2 regions of the Isoptericola sp. b408 genome follow, and region 2 is predicted to be linked to the other one. Evidence: predicted binding sites of a transcription regulator. Region 2 holds the regulator's gene; the other holds the start of a gene.

Region 1 (8,125 bases), on a different contig from region 2:
CGGGGCCAGCGGCCGGCCGGTCACCCGCCGGTAGGTCTCCTCGTCGCCGGACTTGATGTCGAGCAGGACCAGGTCGGTGTCGTCGAGCATCTCGTCGGTGGCGTTCGCCCCGAGGAACCCCGAGGTGTCCAGGCAGGTGTGCACGCCCCGCTCCTTGGCGCCGCGCAGGACGCGCGCGGCGAAGGCCGGCTGCATGAGCACCTCGCCGCCCGACAGCGTGATCCCGCCGCCGGTGGCGGCGAAGACGGCCCGGTACCGCTCGACGCGGGCCAGCAGGTCCTCGGCCAGGACGGGGCCGCCGTCCTTCATGGCGAGGGTGTCGGGGTTGTGGCAGTACAGGCACCGCAGGGGGCAGCCGGACAGGAACACGGTCATCCGCGTCCCCGGGCCGTCGACCGCGGTGACGAGCTCCCACGAGTGCACCGAGCCGAGCGCGCCCGAGCGCATGAGCTCCAGGCGCTCGGACCGCTCGACGTCGGTGGTCGCCAGCCCGCGCAGGCCGGCACCTGCCCGGCGCGCGCTGGGGGCGTCCAGGGGCGCCAGGCAGGTGGTCATCTCAGATCTCCCCGTGGAAGGTCCGGGCCAGCACGTCGAGCTGCTGCTCGCGGGTCAGCCGCACGAAGTTCACGGCGTAGCCCGAGACCCGGATGGTGAGCTGCGGGTAGTTCTCCGGGTGCTCCATGGCGTCCTCGAGCGTGGAGCGCACCAGCACGTTGACGTTCATGTGGTAACCGCCCGCGCCGAACGACGCGTCGAGCAGGCCGGAGAGGTTGGTGATCTGCTCCGCACGGGTCCGTCCCAGCCCTGCCGGCACGACGGTGTTGGTCAGCGAGATCCCGTCCTGGGCCGCCTCGTAGGGCAGCTTGGCCACCGACAGCGCGGAGGCGAGCATCCCGTGGGTGTCGCGCCCGTTCATCGGGTTGGCCCCCGGGGAGAACGGCTCGCCGGCGCGACGGCCGTCCGGGGTGTTCCCGGTGGCCTTGCCGTAGACGACGTTCGAGGTGATCGTCAGCACCGACTGGGTGGGCACGGCGTCGCGGTACATCCGGTGGCTGCGCACCTTGGCCATGAACGACTCCACCAGGTCCACGGCGATCTCGTCGGCGCGGTCGTCGTCGTTGCCGTAGGCCGGGTAGTCGCCCTCGGTGCGGTAGTCCACGACGATGCCGCGGTCGTCGACGACGGGGGTGACGGTGGCGTAGCGGATGGCCGACAGCGAGTCGGTGGCCACCGCCAGACCGGCGATCCCGCAGGCCATGGTGCGCAGCACGTCCTTGTCGTGCAGCGCCATCTCGAGCCGCTCGTAGGCGTACTTGTCGTGGGACCAGTGGATGCAGTTGAGCGCCTCGACGTAGGTGGCGGCCAGCCAGTCCATGGTCTGGTCGAACCGGGCACGGACGTCGTCGTAGTCCAGGGGCAGGCCCTCGGGCACCGGGGTGGCGACGGGCGAGACCTGCGCGCCCGTGATCTCGTCGCGCCCGCCGTTGATGGCGTAGAGCAGGGTCTTGGCGAGGTTGACGCGCGCGCCGAAGAACTGCATCTGCTTGCCGATCGCCATCGGGGAGACGCAGCAGGCGATGCCGGCGTCGTCGCCCCACGCGGTGCGGATCTCCTCGTCGGACTCGTACTGCACCGCGGAGGTGTCGATGGAGACCTGGGAGCAGAAGTCCTTGAACCCCTGCGGCAGGTCGGCCGACCAGAACACGGTCATGTTCGGCTCCGGCGCCGGCCCCAGGTTGTACAGCGTCTGCAGCATGCGGAACGAGTTCTTGGTGACCAGGGTGCGGCCGTCGGCGCCCATGCCGCCGATGGTCTCGGTGACCCAGGTGGGGTCGCCGGAGAACAGCGCGTCGTACTCGGGGGTGCGCAGGAACCGGACGATGCGCAGCTTGATGACGAAGTCGTCCATGATCTCCTGCGCGCGGGCCTCGGTGATCCGCCCGGCGGCCAGGTCGCGCTCGAGGTAGACGTCCAGGAACGTCGAGGTGCGCCCGAGCGACATCGCGGCACCGTTCTGCTCCTTGACCGCTCCCAGGAACCCGAAGTACAGCCACTGCACGGCCTCGACGGCGGTGCGCGCCGGGCCGGAGATGTCCACGCCGTAGGAGGCGGCCATCTCCTTGAGCTCGCCCAGCGCACGGATCTGCTCGGCGTGCTCCTCGCGGGCCCGGGCCACCGTCTCGCTGAACGGCTCGACGTCGAGGGTCAGCTTGTCGAGCTTCTTGGCCGCGATCAGCTCGTCGACGCCGTAGAGCGCGACGCGCCGGTAGTCGCCGATGATGCGGCCGCGGCCGTAGGCGTCGGGCAGGCCGGTCACCACGTGCGAGCTGCGGGCGGCCCGGACGTTCGGCGGGTAGACGTCGAAGACGCCCTGGTTGTGGGTCTTGCGGTACTCGGTGAAGACCTTCTTGAGGTCCTGGTCGACCGGGTAGCCGTAGGTGTTGAGGGCTCCCTCGACCATCCGCCAGCCGCCGTTCGGCATGATCGCGCGCTTGAGGGGGGCGTCCGTCTGCAGGCCGACGATGATCTCGCTCGCGGGGTCGATGTAGCCCGGCTCGTGCGCCGTGATGCCGGCCGGGACGTCGTAGGAGACGTCGTAGACGCCGTTCTCGCGCTCGACGGGGAACATCGCGCTCAGCCGGGCCCAGAGGGCGTCGGTGCGCTCGGTCGGCCCGGCCAGGAACGTCGCGTCGCCCTCGTAGGGCGTGTAGTTGCGCTGGATGAAGTCCCGGACGTCGACCGTGTCGCACCACGGTCCGGGGACGAAACCTTCCCACGCGGCACCGGTGGTGGTCTGACGCTCTTCCTGGACGGTCATCGCCCCGCTCCTTCACGCTCGCTCGGTGATGCTTCCAGCGTATTCGTGAAGACCTTCACAAGCAATGGTCTGACCACAGAGCGGCCGAGACGTCCGTCACAGACCACCGGCCGCACCGTCTCACGGTGCGGCCGGTGGCGGGAACGGCTCAGGGGGGCGGAGAGCTCACTCCTGGGAGAGCGTCGCCAGCGCGTCGCGCACGGCGTCCTCGGCCTGCATGCGCTGCGCGGACATGATCTGCTCGCGGCTGGCGTGGTCGAGGAACGCCACCGGCAGGCCGGTGTGCACGAAGGGCGTGCGGATCCCCTGCGCGGCGGCGCGCTGGGCGAGCATCGCGCCGACACCGCCGTCCACGACGCCGTCCTCCAGCGTGACGACGAGGTCGTGGTCACCGGTCATCTTCACCAGGCGCTCCGGCGCCGGCAGCACCCAGGTCGGGGAGACGACGTCGACCGCCAGCCCGTGCGCCGCCAACGACTCCCCCGCCGCCAGACCGGCGGCGGCCATCGCCCCGACGCCGACGACGAGGACGCGCGCGGGCGAGGAGGTGCCGTCGCCCGGGGTGTGCCGCGCCACGACGTCGACCCCCTCCAGCGTCTCGACGGCCTCGATCGACTCGTCGAGGGCGCCCTTGGGGTACCGGACGACCGTCGGCGCGTCGTCGACCTCCACGGCCGCGCGCAGGGCCGCGCGCAGCGTCGCCTCGTCGCGCGGGGCGGCCAGCCTCAGACCCGGGACGATGCGCAGCATCGCCATGTCCCACATGCCGTTGTGGCTGGGCCCGTCGGCGCCCGTGACGCCGGCCCGGTCGAGCACGAAGGTGACGCCCGCCTTGTGCAGGGCGACGTCCATCAGCACCTGGTCGAAGGCGCGGTTGAGGAACGTGGCGTACACCGCCACCACCGGGTGCAGACCGGCGAACGCCATGCCGGCGGCCGACGTCGCGGCGTGCTGCTCGGCGATGCCGACGTCGAAGGTGCGCTCGGGGAACTCCTCGGCGAACGGCGCCATGCCGACCGGGTGCAGCATGGCCGCGGTGATCGCCACGACGTCGGGGCGGCGGCGCCCGATCTCCACGAGCTCCTCGGCGAACACCTGGGTCCACCCGAACCGCGACGGCGCGACCGGCAGCCCGGTCTCGGGGTGGATCTTGCCCACCGCGTGGAAGCGGTCGGCGACGTCCTCCTCGGCCGGGATGTAGCCGCGACCCTTCTCGGTGATCGCGTGCACGATGACGGGTCCGCCGTAGGTCTTGGCCCGCCGCAGGGCGTGCTCCATCGCGCTGACGTCGTGGCCGTCGACCGGGCCGACGTACTTCAGCCCCAGGTCCTCGAACATCCCCTGCGGGGCGACGACGTCCTTGAGGCCCTTCTTCAGGCCGTGCAGCCAGCCGTAGGCGAAGCGTCCGGGCGGGCCGGTGCGCTGCAGCGCGCGCTTGCCCCACGCCAGGAAGGCCTCGTAGCCACGGGTCGTGCGCAGCGTGGCCAGGTGGTCAGCCACGCCGCCGATGGTCGGCGAGTACGAGCGGCCGTTGTCGTTGACGACGATGACCAGCCGGCGGTCGCGCCCGGCCGCGATGTTGTTGATGGCCTCCCAGGCCATGCCACCGGTCAGGGCGCCGTCCCCGATCACCGCGACGACGTGCTTGTCGTCGTGGTGCCCGATCTCGTTCGCCTTGGCGATGCCGTCCGCCCAGGACAGGGCCGTCGACGCGTGGGAGTTCTCCACGACGTCGTGCTCGGACTCCGACCGGCTCGGGTAGCCGGACAGGCCGCCGCGCTTGCGCAGGTCGGCGAAGTCCTGGCGCCCCGTGAGCAGCTTGTGCACGTAGGACTGGTGGCCGGTGTCGAAGACCAGCGTGTCCCGCGGCGAGTCGTACACGCGGTGCAGCGCGATCGTCAGCTCGACGACGCCGAGGTTCGGCCCCAGGTGCCCGCCCGTGCGGGAGACGTTGTGCACGAGGAAGTCGCGGATCTCGGTGGCCAGCTGCCGCGTCTGGGCCGGACCGAGCCTGCGCACGTCCTCGGGCGCGGTGATCGTGCTCAACAGCCCCATACGTTCCTCCTGCAGATCATCAGACAACTCTAAGTGCTGTTCGTGACGTCCCGGTGCAGCGGATGCGCGGTAGATTCGAAGGGTGCGTTTCCTCCCGGGCCAGCAGCCCACCACCGACCTGACCTACGGCGACGTCTTCATGGTGCCGTCCCGCTCGGACGTCACCAGCCGGTTCGACGTGGACCTGTCCAGCGACGACGGCACCGGGACGACGGTCCCCGTCGTGGTGGCGAACATGACGGCCGTCGCCGGCCGCCGCATGAGCGAGACCGTGGCCCGCCGCGGCGGCATCGCCATCCTCCCCCAGGACATCCCGGCCGACGTCGTGGCCGACGTCGTGGCGGACGTGAAGTCCAAGGACCCCGTCGTCGAGACCCCGGTCGTGGTGACCCCGACCGACACCGTCGCCGACGTGCTCTCCCTGCTGGGCAAGCGGTCGCACGGCGCCGCCGTCGTGGTCGACGCGGGCCGCCCCGTCGGCGTGGTGACCGAGGACGACTGCACCGCCGTGGACCGGTTCGCCCGCGTCGCCACCGTGATGTCGACGGACCTGGTGACCCTCGACGCCAAGGAGATCGAGGACGACGGCCTGCCCGCCACGTTCGAGCGGCTGCACGCCGCGAAGATCCAGCTCGCCCCCGTCGTGCGCGACGGCGTGCTGGCCGGGGTGCTCACCCGCAAGGGCGCCGTGCGCTCGACCGTCTACTCCCCCGCCCTGGACGCCCGCGGTCGGCTGCGCATCGGTGCCGCCGTCGGCATCAACGGCGACGTCGCGGCCACCAGCCGCGAGCTGCTGGACGCCGGGATCGACGTGCTCGTCGTCGACACGGCGCACGGCCACCAGGACAAGATGATCGCCGCGCTGCAGGCGGTCCGGTCCGTCGACCCGCAGGTGCCGGTCGTGGCCGGCAACGTCGTGACAGCACAGGGAGTGCGCGACCTCGCCGCCGCGGGGGCCGACATCATCAAGGTGGGTGTCGGCCCGGGCGCCATGTGCACCACGCGGATGCAGACCGCCGTCGGGCGCCCGCAGTTCTCGGCCGTGCTGGAGTGCGCGGCCGCCGCCCGTGAGCTGGGCAAGCACGTCTGGGCCGACGGCGGCGTGCGGCACCCGCGCGACGTCGCCCTGGCGCTGGCCGCCGGCGCGTCGCAGGTGATGGTCGGCTCCTGGTTCGCCGGGACCTACGAGTCCCCGGGCGACCTGCACGAGGACGGGTCGGGCCGGCTGTACAAGGACTCGTTCGGCATGGCCTCGGCACGGGCCGTCGCCGCGCGCACCGCGGGCGAGGGGTCGGCGTTCGACCGCGCCCGCAAGGCGCTGTACGAGGAGGGCATCTCGACCGGCAAGATGTACCTCGACCCCCGCCGGCCGGGTGTCGAGGACCTGCTCGACGAGATCACCTCCGGCCTGCGCTCGAGCTGCACGTACGCCGGGGCGCGCACCCTGGCCGAGTTCGCCGACCGCGCCACGGTGGGCATCCAGTCGGCCGCCGGGTTCGCCGAGGGCATGCCCCTGCCGACCTCCTGGTGACCGGGGTGACCGGGGTGACCGGGGTGACCGACCGTCCCGACCCGGCGCGCGACCAGCTGGCGGCCCTCGCCCGCGACGGCTCGTTCGCGGGCCCCTGGCCGCACGCCCGCGGCGAGCTCGACCCGCGGCTCGCCCGCCCGGCGTCGGTCCTCGTGCTGTTCGGCGTCCTGGACGGACTGCCCTCGGACCACCACGCGCAGGCGCAGGCCGTCTCGCACGACCTCGACGTGCTGCTGCTCTCCCGGGCGGCGACGCTGAGCTCGCACGCCGGCCAGGTGGCGTTCCCCGGCGGGCGCGCGGACGCGGACGAGGACGCGGTGTCGGCCGCGCTGCGCGAGGCCCGCGAGGAGACCGGTGTCGACCCCGCGGGGATCGAGGTGCTGGGCACGCTGGCCACGCTGCCGATGCCGGTGAGCAACCACGTCGTCACGCCCGTGCTGGCCTGGTGGACGCGCCAGTCCCCCGTCGGCGTCGTCGACCCGGCCGAGTCCTCGCACGTGTTCCGCGCCCCGGTCGCGGACCTGCTCGACCCCGACCGGCGCGTCACCACCGTGCTGCGCCGCGGTGGCCAGGTCTGGCGCGGCCCGGCGTTCCAGGTGCACGACGGCGGCACCCAGCACCTGGTGTGGGGTTTCACCGCGGGCGTCCTGGACGCGCTGTTCGACCACCTGGGCTGGACCGAGCCGTGGGACCGCGGGCGCGAGATCGAGCTCGACCCCTGATGGCGGCGGCCGAGATCGAGATCGACGTCGACCTGGTCCGCGCGCTGCTGGAGGCCCAGCACCCGGACCTGGCCGACGGCCCGCTGCGGGTCGCCGCCGAGGGCTGGGACAACGTCATGGTGCGCCTGGGCGACGACCTCGCCGTCCGGCTGCCGCGCCGCGAGCCGGCGGCGCCGCTCGTCGTGCACGAGCAGGAGTCCCTGCCCTGGCTGGCGGCGCGGCTGCCCGTGCCCGTCCCGGCGCCGGTCCGCGTCGGGGTGCCGAGCACCGACCCGGCGTACCCGTGGCACTGGTCGGTGGTGCCGTGGTTCGCAGGGCACCGCGCGGCGGACGTCCCGCGTCCCCGACGGCAGCGCCTGGCCGCACCGCTGGCCGCGTTCCTCGACGCCCTGCACGCACCGGCCCTCGACGCGCCGGTCAACCCGGTGCGCGGCGTGCCGTTGACCACCCGGGACGAGGCCGTCCGCCGCCGGCTCGCCGACCCGCGGGTCGGGTCCGCCGCCCGGCTCGCCGCGGTGTGGGAGGACGCGCTGGCCGCCCCGCTCCACGACGGGCCGGCGGTCTGGGTGCACGGCGACCCGCACCCCGGCAACGTCGTCGTCGGTGACGACGACGGTCTCGCCGCCGTGGTCGACTTCGGGGACGTCACCTCCGGCGACCCCGCCACGGACCTCGCCACCGCGTGGCTGACCTTCGACGATGCGGGGCGGGCGGAGTTCCGGCGTGCCCTCGCGCACCGCTACCCCGCCGACGACCCGGTGTGGGTGCGCGCCCGCGGGTGGGCGGTGGCCATGGCGAGCGCGATGGTCGTCGACTCGTCCGCCGAGCACGCCTGGCTGCCCCCGCTGGGCGTCGAGAGCCTGGACCAGGTGCTCGCCGACGCGTCGGCCGAGGACGCCGCCTCCCGGCACTGACGCCTCTTGCGTGGTGAGGCGCCGTTCCCGGCGTTTCAATGGGAGGAGAGCGAGGAGCGCGGAGCCATGAGCAGCGACCGAGGGC
Region 2 (8,125 bases):
CCACCGGCTCGACGCCGTGCGGGCGCAGCAGGTCGCGGTACGCGTCCCGGGACGACCGGGACCAGAACGACGTGTCCACGACGACGCGGTCCCCGGCGGCGACGTGCCGCAGCAGCTCGCGCTGCAGGTGGGCGTGGACGGCGGCCGCGTCCTCGGCGTCCACCGGGTGATCGCGCAGCCCGCGCCGCCAGGCCTCGGCGTCGAACGAGAGCACCGCGTAGCCGTCGTCCGCCAGGCGCCGGGCATGCGTCGACTTGCCTGCACCGGCCGGACCGCAGACGAGGACCACCGACGGCGACGACGGTGCCGCGGTGCGCCCCCGGTCCGTGCTCACGGCCTCGCCGAGAAGCGCTCCAGCAGGTCCGCGTGTCCGGAGCAGACCAGCAGGTCGTTCGCGCTGACGCGGGTCTCGGGAGTGGCGTAGGTGAACTCGATGCCGGGCGACTTCACGCCGATCACGGTGATGCCGTACTTCTTGCGGATGTCCGACTGGGCGAGCGTGAACCCCTGCATCTCGCGCGGGGGGCGCATCTTGACGATCGTGAAGCCGTCCTCGACCTCGATGTAGTCCAGCATCTTGCCGCTGACGAGGTGGGCGACCCGCGAGCCGGCGTCGGACTCGGGGTACACGACGTGGTGGGCGCCGATCCGCGTCAGGATGCGCCCGTGCTCGGCCGAGATCGCCTTGGCCCAGATCTGGGGGGTGCCGAGGTCGACGAGGTTGCCCGTGATGAGCACCGAGGCCTCGAGCTCGGTCCCCACCCCCACCACCGCCACGCCGAACTCCTGGGCGCCGAGCTGCTCCAGGGCCTCCGGGTTGGACGCGTCCGCCTGGACCAGCGGCAGGCGGCCGGACCACTGGTTGACGAGGCGGTCGTCGGTCTCGACCGCGAGCACGTCCTGGCCGAGCCGGTCCAGCGTCTCCGCCAGGGACGACCCGAACCGGCCCAGGCCGATGACGAGCACGCCGGCGTCCCGGTCGTCCTTCTTCTCTGCCACGGTTCTCCTCCGGTCGGTCGGTGGTGTCGGCGACGCGCCGCTGCCGTCTGGCGCGCGGGTCGTCAGCCGATGATGGGGCGCTCCTCGGGGAAGCGTATGACGCGGCGCCGGTCCCGCAGGGCCAGGGCGCCGAGCACGGAGATGGTGCCGACGCGCCCCAGGTACATCAGGGCGCTCAACCAGTACTTCCCGCCGTCGGGCAGGTCGCCGGTGATCCCCGTCGAGAGCCCCACCGTCGCGAACGCGGAGATGACCTCGAACAGGATCTGCGACAGGGAGAAGTCGGTGATCCGGACCAGGGCGATGCAGGAGACCAGCACCATCGTGGCGCCGATGAAGACCACGGCGATCGACAGCCGCAGCGTGTCCCGGGGGATGCGCCGGCCGAACACGTCGACGTCCCGGTCACCGCGTGCCTCCGCGACGATCGCGAGCAGCATGACGGCCAACGTGGTGACCTTGATGCCGCCGGCGGTGGAGGCCGACCCGCCGCCGACGAACATCAGGGCGTCGGTGACGAGCCAGGACTCCGCCCGCATGGCGCCGACGTCGAACGTGTTGAACCCGCCGGACCGTGGCATGACGGAGGCCATGAGGGCCGAGAGGAACTTCGTGCTCAGGTCCTGGCCGCCGAGCGTCTCCGGGTTCGCCCACTCCATCGCGCCGATGATCACCAGACCCGCCACGAGCAGCGCGACGCTGGTCGTGATCGTCAGCTTGGTGTGCAGCGAGAGGTGCCGCAGGAACCGGCGCCCGTGCCGGCGCGCCTGCAGCAGGTTCAGCATCACGGGGAAGCCCAGGGCGCCGATGAACACGCCCAGGACGACGGGGATGATGACCAGCCAGTCCGAGGCGTACGGCAGCAGCCCGTCCACGGTGGGCACGAACCCGGCGTTGTTGAACGCCGAGATGCCGTAGAAGGTCGAGTGCCACAGCGCCAGCCCGAGACTCTCGTCGAGCGCGAGGAACCGGGGGAGGAGGATGAGGGCGATCGTCAGCTCGATCGAGGTGGAGACCACGATGATCAGCCGGATCAGGGAGCCGACCTCGCCCAGCCGCGTCGTCCCGGTCTTCGTCTCCGAGGCGGTGAGCAGCTTCTGGGTCAGTCCGATGCGCCGGGAGACGGCGATCCCCAGGAGGGACGCGATCGTCATGACGCCCAGCCCGCCGACCTTGATGCCGAGCAGGATGACCGCGCGGCCGTACTCCGACCAGTACTCGGCCGTGTCGACGACGACCAGGCCGGTGATGCACACGGCGGACGTCGCGGTGAACAGGGCGTCGACGAACCGGGCGCCCGTGTCCGTGGCCGTCGCCCAGGGCGGCAGCAGCAGGAGCGTGAACAGCGTGATGACGGCGGCGAACACCGTCATCGCCAGCCGGGCCGGGTACTCCCGGGCCGTGCGGTCCACCCACTCGCGCAGCATCGAGGCGCGGTCCTGCACCGATCGGGCCACCGGCCGCGCCCTCCCTCGTCGTCCGCACTGGTCGCCGCCCAGCCTGCCACGGCTTGGGCTACCGTGGCGGGATGTCGGTCGCCCAGCTGCTGTGGAGTCCCGAGCTGCTGCGCTACGACTTCGGGCTCGGGCATCCCATGGCGCCGGCGCGGCTCGCCCTGACGATGCGCCTGATCACCGAGCTCGGACTGCTCGGCGAACCCGGGCTGGAGGTGGTCGACCCGGTCTGCGCACCGGACGAGCTCCTCGAGACCGTGCACGACGCCGACTACGTCGCCGCGGTGCGCCGCGCGGCGACCACGGGGGAGCCCGACGTCGCCCGGGGGCTCGGGACGGAGGACGACCCCGTGTTCCCCGCCATGCACGAGGCCGCGGCCCGGCTCGTGGGGGCCTCGGTCGCCGCCGCGGACGCCGTCTGGTCGGGACGGGCGCAGCACGGGATCAACATCGCCGGCGGCATGCACCACGCCCGCCGGGACGCGGCGTCGGGCTTCTGCGTCTACAACGACGCCGCCGCCGCCGTGCAGCGGCTGCTGGACAGCGGGGCGGAGCGGGTCGCGTACGTCGACCTCGACGCCCACCACGGCGACGGCGTCGAGGCGATCTTCTGGGACGAGCCGCGGGTGCTGACCTTCTCCGTCCACCAGGACGGCCGGACGCTGTTCCCCGGCACGGGCGACCCGGCGGACACCGGTGCCGGGCTGAACCACTGCACCGCGGTCAACGTCGCGCTCCCGCCGCGGACGGACTCCGCCGGATGGCTGCGCGCCGTCGACGCGGTGCTGCCGACCGTGCTGCGGGAGTTCGCCCCCGACGCCATCGTGTCCCAGCACGGAGCCGATGCCCACGGCAACGACCCGCTCGCCGACCTCTCCGTCGGTGTGCACGCGCAGAAGACCGCGGCCCGCTGGCTGCACGAGCTGGCGCACGAGCTCTGCGAGGGTCGCTGGGTGGCCCTCGGCGGCGGAGGGTACGCCGTCGTCGACGTGGTGCCGCTGGTGTGGGCGGCGCTGGTGGCCGAGGCGGCGCACGTCCCGCTGGAGACGGGGATGCCGCTGCCGGCAGCGTGGCGGGAGGCGGCGGAGGAGATGTCCGGGCTGCCCGCGGCCAGGACGCTGGGCCGCGGACCGGTCACCTGGCAACCGTGGTCGGCCGGCTACGACCCGTCGGACCCGACGGACCGGGCCGTGCTCGCCACGCGCCGCCACGTCTTCCCCGAGTTCGGCCTCGACCCCTTCCTGGACTGACCGGGCCGGTCCCGCGGCCGGGGTGACCCGGCGCACGCCGCCGTGGCCCGAGGCACCGGCCGTGATCGGGTATTCTGATAGACGGACTTTTCTCGCGTTGGTCGGCTGCGCCCGGGCTCACGGGCGCCGGTGCCAACGCCGTCCGACCACCGATCAGCATTGTGAGGACCTCATGGGCTCCGTCATCAAGAAGCGCCGCAAGCGCATGGCGAAGAAGAAGCACCGCAAGCTGCTGCGCAGGACGCGCCACCAGCGTCGCAACAAGAAGTGAGGCACCGCCCGCCGTCCGGCGGGTCGTGCTGAGCGAGCCCGGTAACCCTAGGGGTGCCGGGCTCGCTGCGTCCGTGGGGAGGGGCGTCCCCGGTCAGCGGCCCCGGACGCGTCGGCGCATGGCACGCTGCGCGGCCCGGAGCACGAGGCCCGCGACCCAGGCCGCGCCTGCCCACGACGCGGTCCGCACGCCGCGGTGCGCCACCCGCTGACCGCGACCGCGGAACTCGCGGATCGGCCAGCCGACCTCCTTGGCGTGCCGACGCAGACGCACGTCGGGGTTGATCGGGCAGGGGTGGCCGACGGACCGCATCATCGGCAGGTCGTTCAGCGAGTCCCCGTAGGCGTACGAGTGGTCCAGGTCGAGCCCCTCGCGCTCCGCGAGCTCCCGCACGGCCGCAGCCTTGGCCTCGCCGTGCATGAGGTCGCCCACCAGCGCGCCGGTGTAGTACCCCCGCTCGTGCTCCGCGATGGTGCCGAGGCAGCCGGTCGCGCCGAGCCGGCGTGCGATGAGGCCGCCGATCTCGACCGGCGTCGCGGTGACCAGCCAGACCTGGTCCCCGGCCGCCAGGTGCTCGTCCAGGAGTCGCTTCGTGCCGGGGAAGATCCGCAGCTCCAGGACGGTGTCGTAGACCTCGTCGCCCACGGCGGTGATCTCGGCGACCGAGCGGCCGGCGATGAGGGACAGCGCCCGGCTGCGCACGGTCTCGATCTGGGTGCGCGACTCGCCGAAGAGCAGGTACTTGGCCTGGATCAGCCCGAACCGCAGCAGGTCGGCGGTCCCGAAGAACTCGCGCCGGTACAGCGCCCGGGCCAGGTGGAACGAGCTGGCGCCGCGGATGATCGTGTTGTCCACGTCGAAGAACGCTGCCGCCGGCGGGCTGACCGGGGGGTCGGCGTGAGACGGCATGCGGTCCACTGTAGCCGCGCGGATACGCTGTCCTCGTGAGCGGCACCCCGACGACCCCTGAGGAGACGGCACGGGTGGTGATGTACACCCGACCCGGCTGCCATCTGTGCGACGACGCCAGGCAGGTGGTCTCCTCGGTGTGCGACCAGGCGGGCGCTGCGTGGCGGGAGATCGACATCGAGGCCGATGCCGCGCTGACCGAGCGGTACGGCGACTACGTGCCCGTCGTCGAGGTGGACGGCGTGCAGCAGGGGTTCTGGCGGGTGGACGCGGTGAGGTTGGCGCGCCGTCTGGCGGTCCCCCCGGGAGGGAAGCGGACGTGATCGAGATCGGTGAGGTGACGGTGCCCGCGGCGACGGTGGCGCGGCTTCCGTTCTACCTGCGTGCCCTGCGCGACCTGTTGAGCGACGGCGTCACCACGACGTCGTCCTCCGGGCTGGCGGAGCGGTCCGGCGTGGGCTCGGCCCAGCTGCGCAAGGACCTGTCCTACCTGGGGTCCTTCGGGACCCGCGGGGTCGGGTACGACGTGGAGACGCTGGCGTCCTCGATCAGCGCCGCGCTCGGGCTCGGGTCGGAGCACCGGCTCGCCATCGTCGGCGTGGGCAACCTCGGCAACGCCTTGGCGAACTACTCGGGCTACGCGGCCCGCGGGTTCCGGCTGGTGGCCCTGATCGACGCCGACCCGGACGTGGTGGGTCGCAGCGCCGCCGGCCTCGAGGTCGAGCACTCCGACCGTCTCGAGGAGATCCTCGCCGCCCGGGGGGTGTCGATGGTGATCCTGGCGACGCCGGGTGCGGCGGCGCAGGCGGTGGCCGAGCGGATCGTGGCCTGCGGGGTGCGCGAGATCCTGTCGTTCTCGCCGGTGGCGCTGCAGCTGCCCGACGACGTCGTGGTGCGCAGCGTCGACGTCGCGGGTGAGCTGCAGATCCTCGCGTTCCACGCCGCGGCGCGGCACGCGCAGTCCGGGGACGCCGTGGGTGTCGACGGTGACCCCGCGGTGGCCGGGGTCCAGCCCTCCGCCTGAGCCCGCGCACCATCCTGCGGGCCGGGCCGTCTCGCCGCGGGTCAGGACGGCCCGTGACGAGTCAGGACGGCCCGTGACGAGTCAGGACGGCCCGTGACGAGTCAGGCCCCCGCTGCACGAGTCAGCGCACGGGATCCGCGCGGACGCGGTTCCCGTGCGCTGACCGGCGACGGCGAGGTGCGGCGGGCACGACGCCGACAGGCGCCGGTTCACCGGCGTGGTGGGATCAGTTCTGCTCGATCGCCGAGACGTCGAGAGCGATCTTGACCTTCTCGCCGACCAGGATGCCGCCGGTCTCGAGCGCGGCGTTCCAGGTCAGGTCGAAGTCCTTGCGGTTGATGACGATCTCGGACTCGAACCCGGCGCGCTTGTTGCCGAACGGGTCGGTCGCGGCACCCTCGAAGGCGACCGGCAGGTCCACCGACCGGGTCACGCCGTTGATGGTCAGGTCGCCGGTGACGATGTAGGCGTCGTCGTCGGCGGTGACCGAGGTCGAGGTGAAGGTCCAGGTGGGGCGCTCCTCGGCGTGCCAGAAGTCCGCGCTCTTGAGGTGCTGGTCGCGGTTCTCGTCACCGGTGCTCACGGCGCTCGCGTCGAGCGTCACCGCGACGCAGGAGGACTCGAGGTCCTCGCCCACGGTGATCGTCCCGGCGGAGATGCCGACGGTCCCGCGGACCTTGGAGATGCCGGCGTGGCGGACGGAGAACGACGCCGTGGAGTGGCCGGCGTCGACGGCGTAGGTGCCGGTGGTCAGGGCCGGGGGCAGGGGGGTGGCCATGGGGTGGCTCCTTGTCAGATCGGTTGCAGGACGTGATGCGATCGCGTCCGGATCGTTCCATCGAAATGCATGAACAGGGCACCCCGGCGCAGTATTCCCGCGCCGTCCGGACGAGTTCGGAGACCGGTCCGCGGCCCGATCGTGACGCGGCTCACGACGCCTGTCGCGCCGACCGGTCCACCCCCGGGATCTGGGACACTAAGGCGCATGGCCACCACCACCGTCCACCTGATGCGGCACGGCGAGGTCCACAACCCGGACGGCGTCCTGTACGGACGCATCCCGGGCTACCGGTTGTCCGACCGCGGTCAGCAGATGGCGCGACGCGTCGCGGACCACCTCACCGACACCGGCCGGGACGTCGCCGCCGTCGTCGCGAGCCCGCTGCAGCGCGCCCAGGAGACCGCCGCGCCCGTCGCCGCCGCGTTCGGCCTGGAGCTGGCCACCGACGACCGGCTGATCGAGGCCGGCAACCTGCTCGAGGGCTCGACGATCGGCACGAACCCCGCCCAGCTCGCCCACCCCCGGTACTGGAAGCTGCTGTGGAACCCGCTGCGGCCGTCCTGGGGCGAGGCCTACGCCGACCAGGTCGTGCGCATGCGGGCCGCCGTCGACGACGCCCGACGTGCCCACGCGGGGCGCGAGGTCGTCCTGGTGAGCCACCAGCTCCCCGTCTGGCTGACCCGGCTGGCCTTCGAGGGCAGGCGCCTGGCCCACGACCCGCGGCGTCGCCAGTGCGCGCTGGCCTCGCTGACGTCGCTGACGTTCACCGACGACCACTTCGCCGGACTGCACTACGCCGAACCCGCCGGGGACCTGCTCGTCGGCGCCGAGCCGCAGGCGGGCGCCTGATGGCGCGCCGCCACGCGGCGGGCGTCGCGCTCGCCCTCGGGACGGCCCTCGCGCTGGCCGGGTGCGGCGCCGCCGACTCCGGCGCGGGCGACGTCGTCGGCCAGGGGTTCGTCTCCGGCGACGGCACCGTGCAGCAGTGGGAGCCGGCCGACCGGACCGAGCCGGTGGTCGTCGAGGGCACCAGCTTCGAGGGGGACGAGGTCTCCACCGCCGACTGGCGCGGGGACGTCGTCGTGCTCAACACCTGGTACGCAGGCTGCGCGCCCTGCCGCGCCGAGGCTCCGGCCCTGGTCTCGATCGCGACGGACCGCGCCGACGAGGGGGTGCACCTGCTGGGCATCAACACCGAGGACGAGGCCGGTGCCGCGCTCGCCTTCCAGCGCACCTTCGAGGTGCCCTACCCGTCGATCGAGGACCGCAGCGGCCAGGTCGTGGCCGGGCTGTCGGGCGTCGTGCCGCTGCAGGCGGTCCCGTCCACCGTCGTGCTCGACGCCGAGGGTCGCGTGGCCGCCCGCGTCGTCGGCGAGGTGTCCGAGAGCACCCTCAACAGCCTGATCGACGACGCGATGGCGGGTGCCTGAGATGGGA

Evidence for each region. The regulator Rex, encoded in region 2, represses fermentation and respiration genes when NADH is low (regulators of the CRP and FNR family bind a similar motif). The targets are predictions, from matches to a motif close to CTTGTGAANNNNTTCACAAG.
Region 1: pflB (formate C-acetyltransferase) is a predicted target of Rex. The motif match lies at 2,861-2,880, and genes of this name have one in related genera.

The regions. Positions count from the first base shown of each region.
Region 1 covers NZ_JAUQYQ010000002.1:428,563-436,687, reverse strand. Annotated here, with positions in the region: gene pflA (pyruvate formate-lyase-activating protein) at 1-555, opposite strand, end outside; gene pflB (formate C-acetyltransferase) at 557-2,818, opposite strand; gene dxs (1-deoxy-D-xylulose-5-phosphate synthase) at 2,984-4,873, opposite strand; gene Q6347_RS07640 (GuaB1 family IMP dehydrogenase-related protein) at 4,956-6,404, shown strand; gene Q6347_RS07635 (CoA pyrophosphatase) at 6,428-7,126, shown strand; gene Q6347_RS07630 (aminoglycoside phosphotransferase family protein) at 7,126-8,040, shown strand; gene Q6347_RS07625 (hypothetical protein) at 8,107-8,125, shown strand, end outside.
Region 2 covers NZ_JAUQYQ010000001.1:846,890-855,014, forward strand. Annotated here, with positions in the region: gene Q6347_RS03920 (ATP-binding protein) at 1-334, opposite strand, end outside; gene Q6347_RS03925 (TrkA family potassium uptake protein) at 331-999, opposite strand; gene Q6347_RS03930 (TrkH family potassium uptake protein) at 1,062-2,426, opposite strand; gene Q6347_RS03935 (acetoin utilization protein AcuC) at 2,528-3,703, shown strand; gene Q6347_RS03940 (30S ribosomal protein bS22) at 3,876-3,974, shown strand; gene Q6347_RS03945 (HAD family phosphatase) at 4,068-4,883, opposite strand; gene Q6347_RS03950 (glutaredoxin family protein) at 4,964-5,206, shown strand; gene Q6347_RS03955 (redox-sensing transcriptional repressor Rex) at 5,203-5,907, shown strand; gene Q6347_RS03960 (YceI family protein) at 6,134-6,685, opposite strand; gene Q6347_RS03965 (histidine phosphatase family protein) at 6,893-7,537, shown strand; gene Q6347_RS03970 (TlpA disulfide reductase family protein) at 7,537-8,118, shown strand; gene Q6347_RS03975 (cytochrome c biogenesis CcdA family protein) at 8,120-8,125, shown strand, end outside.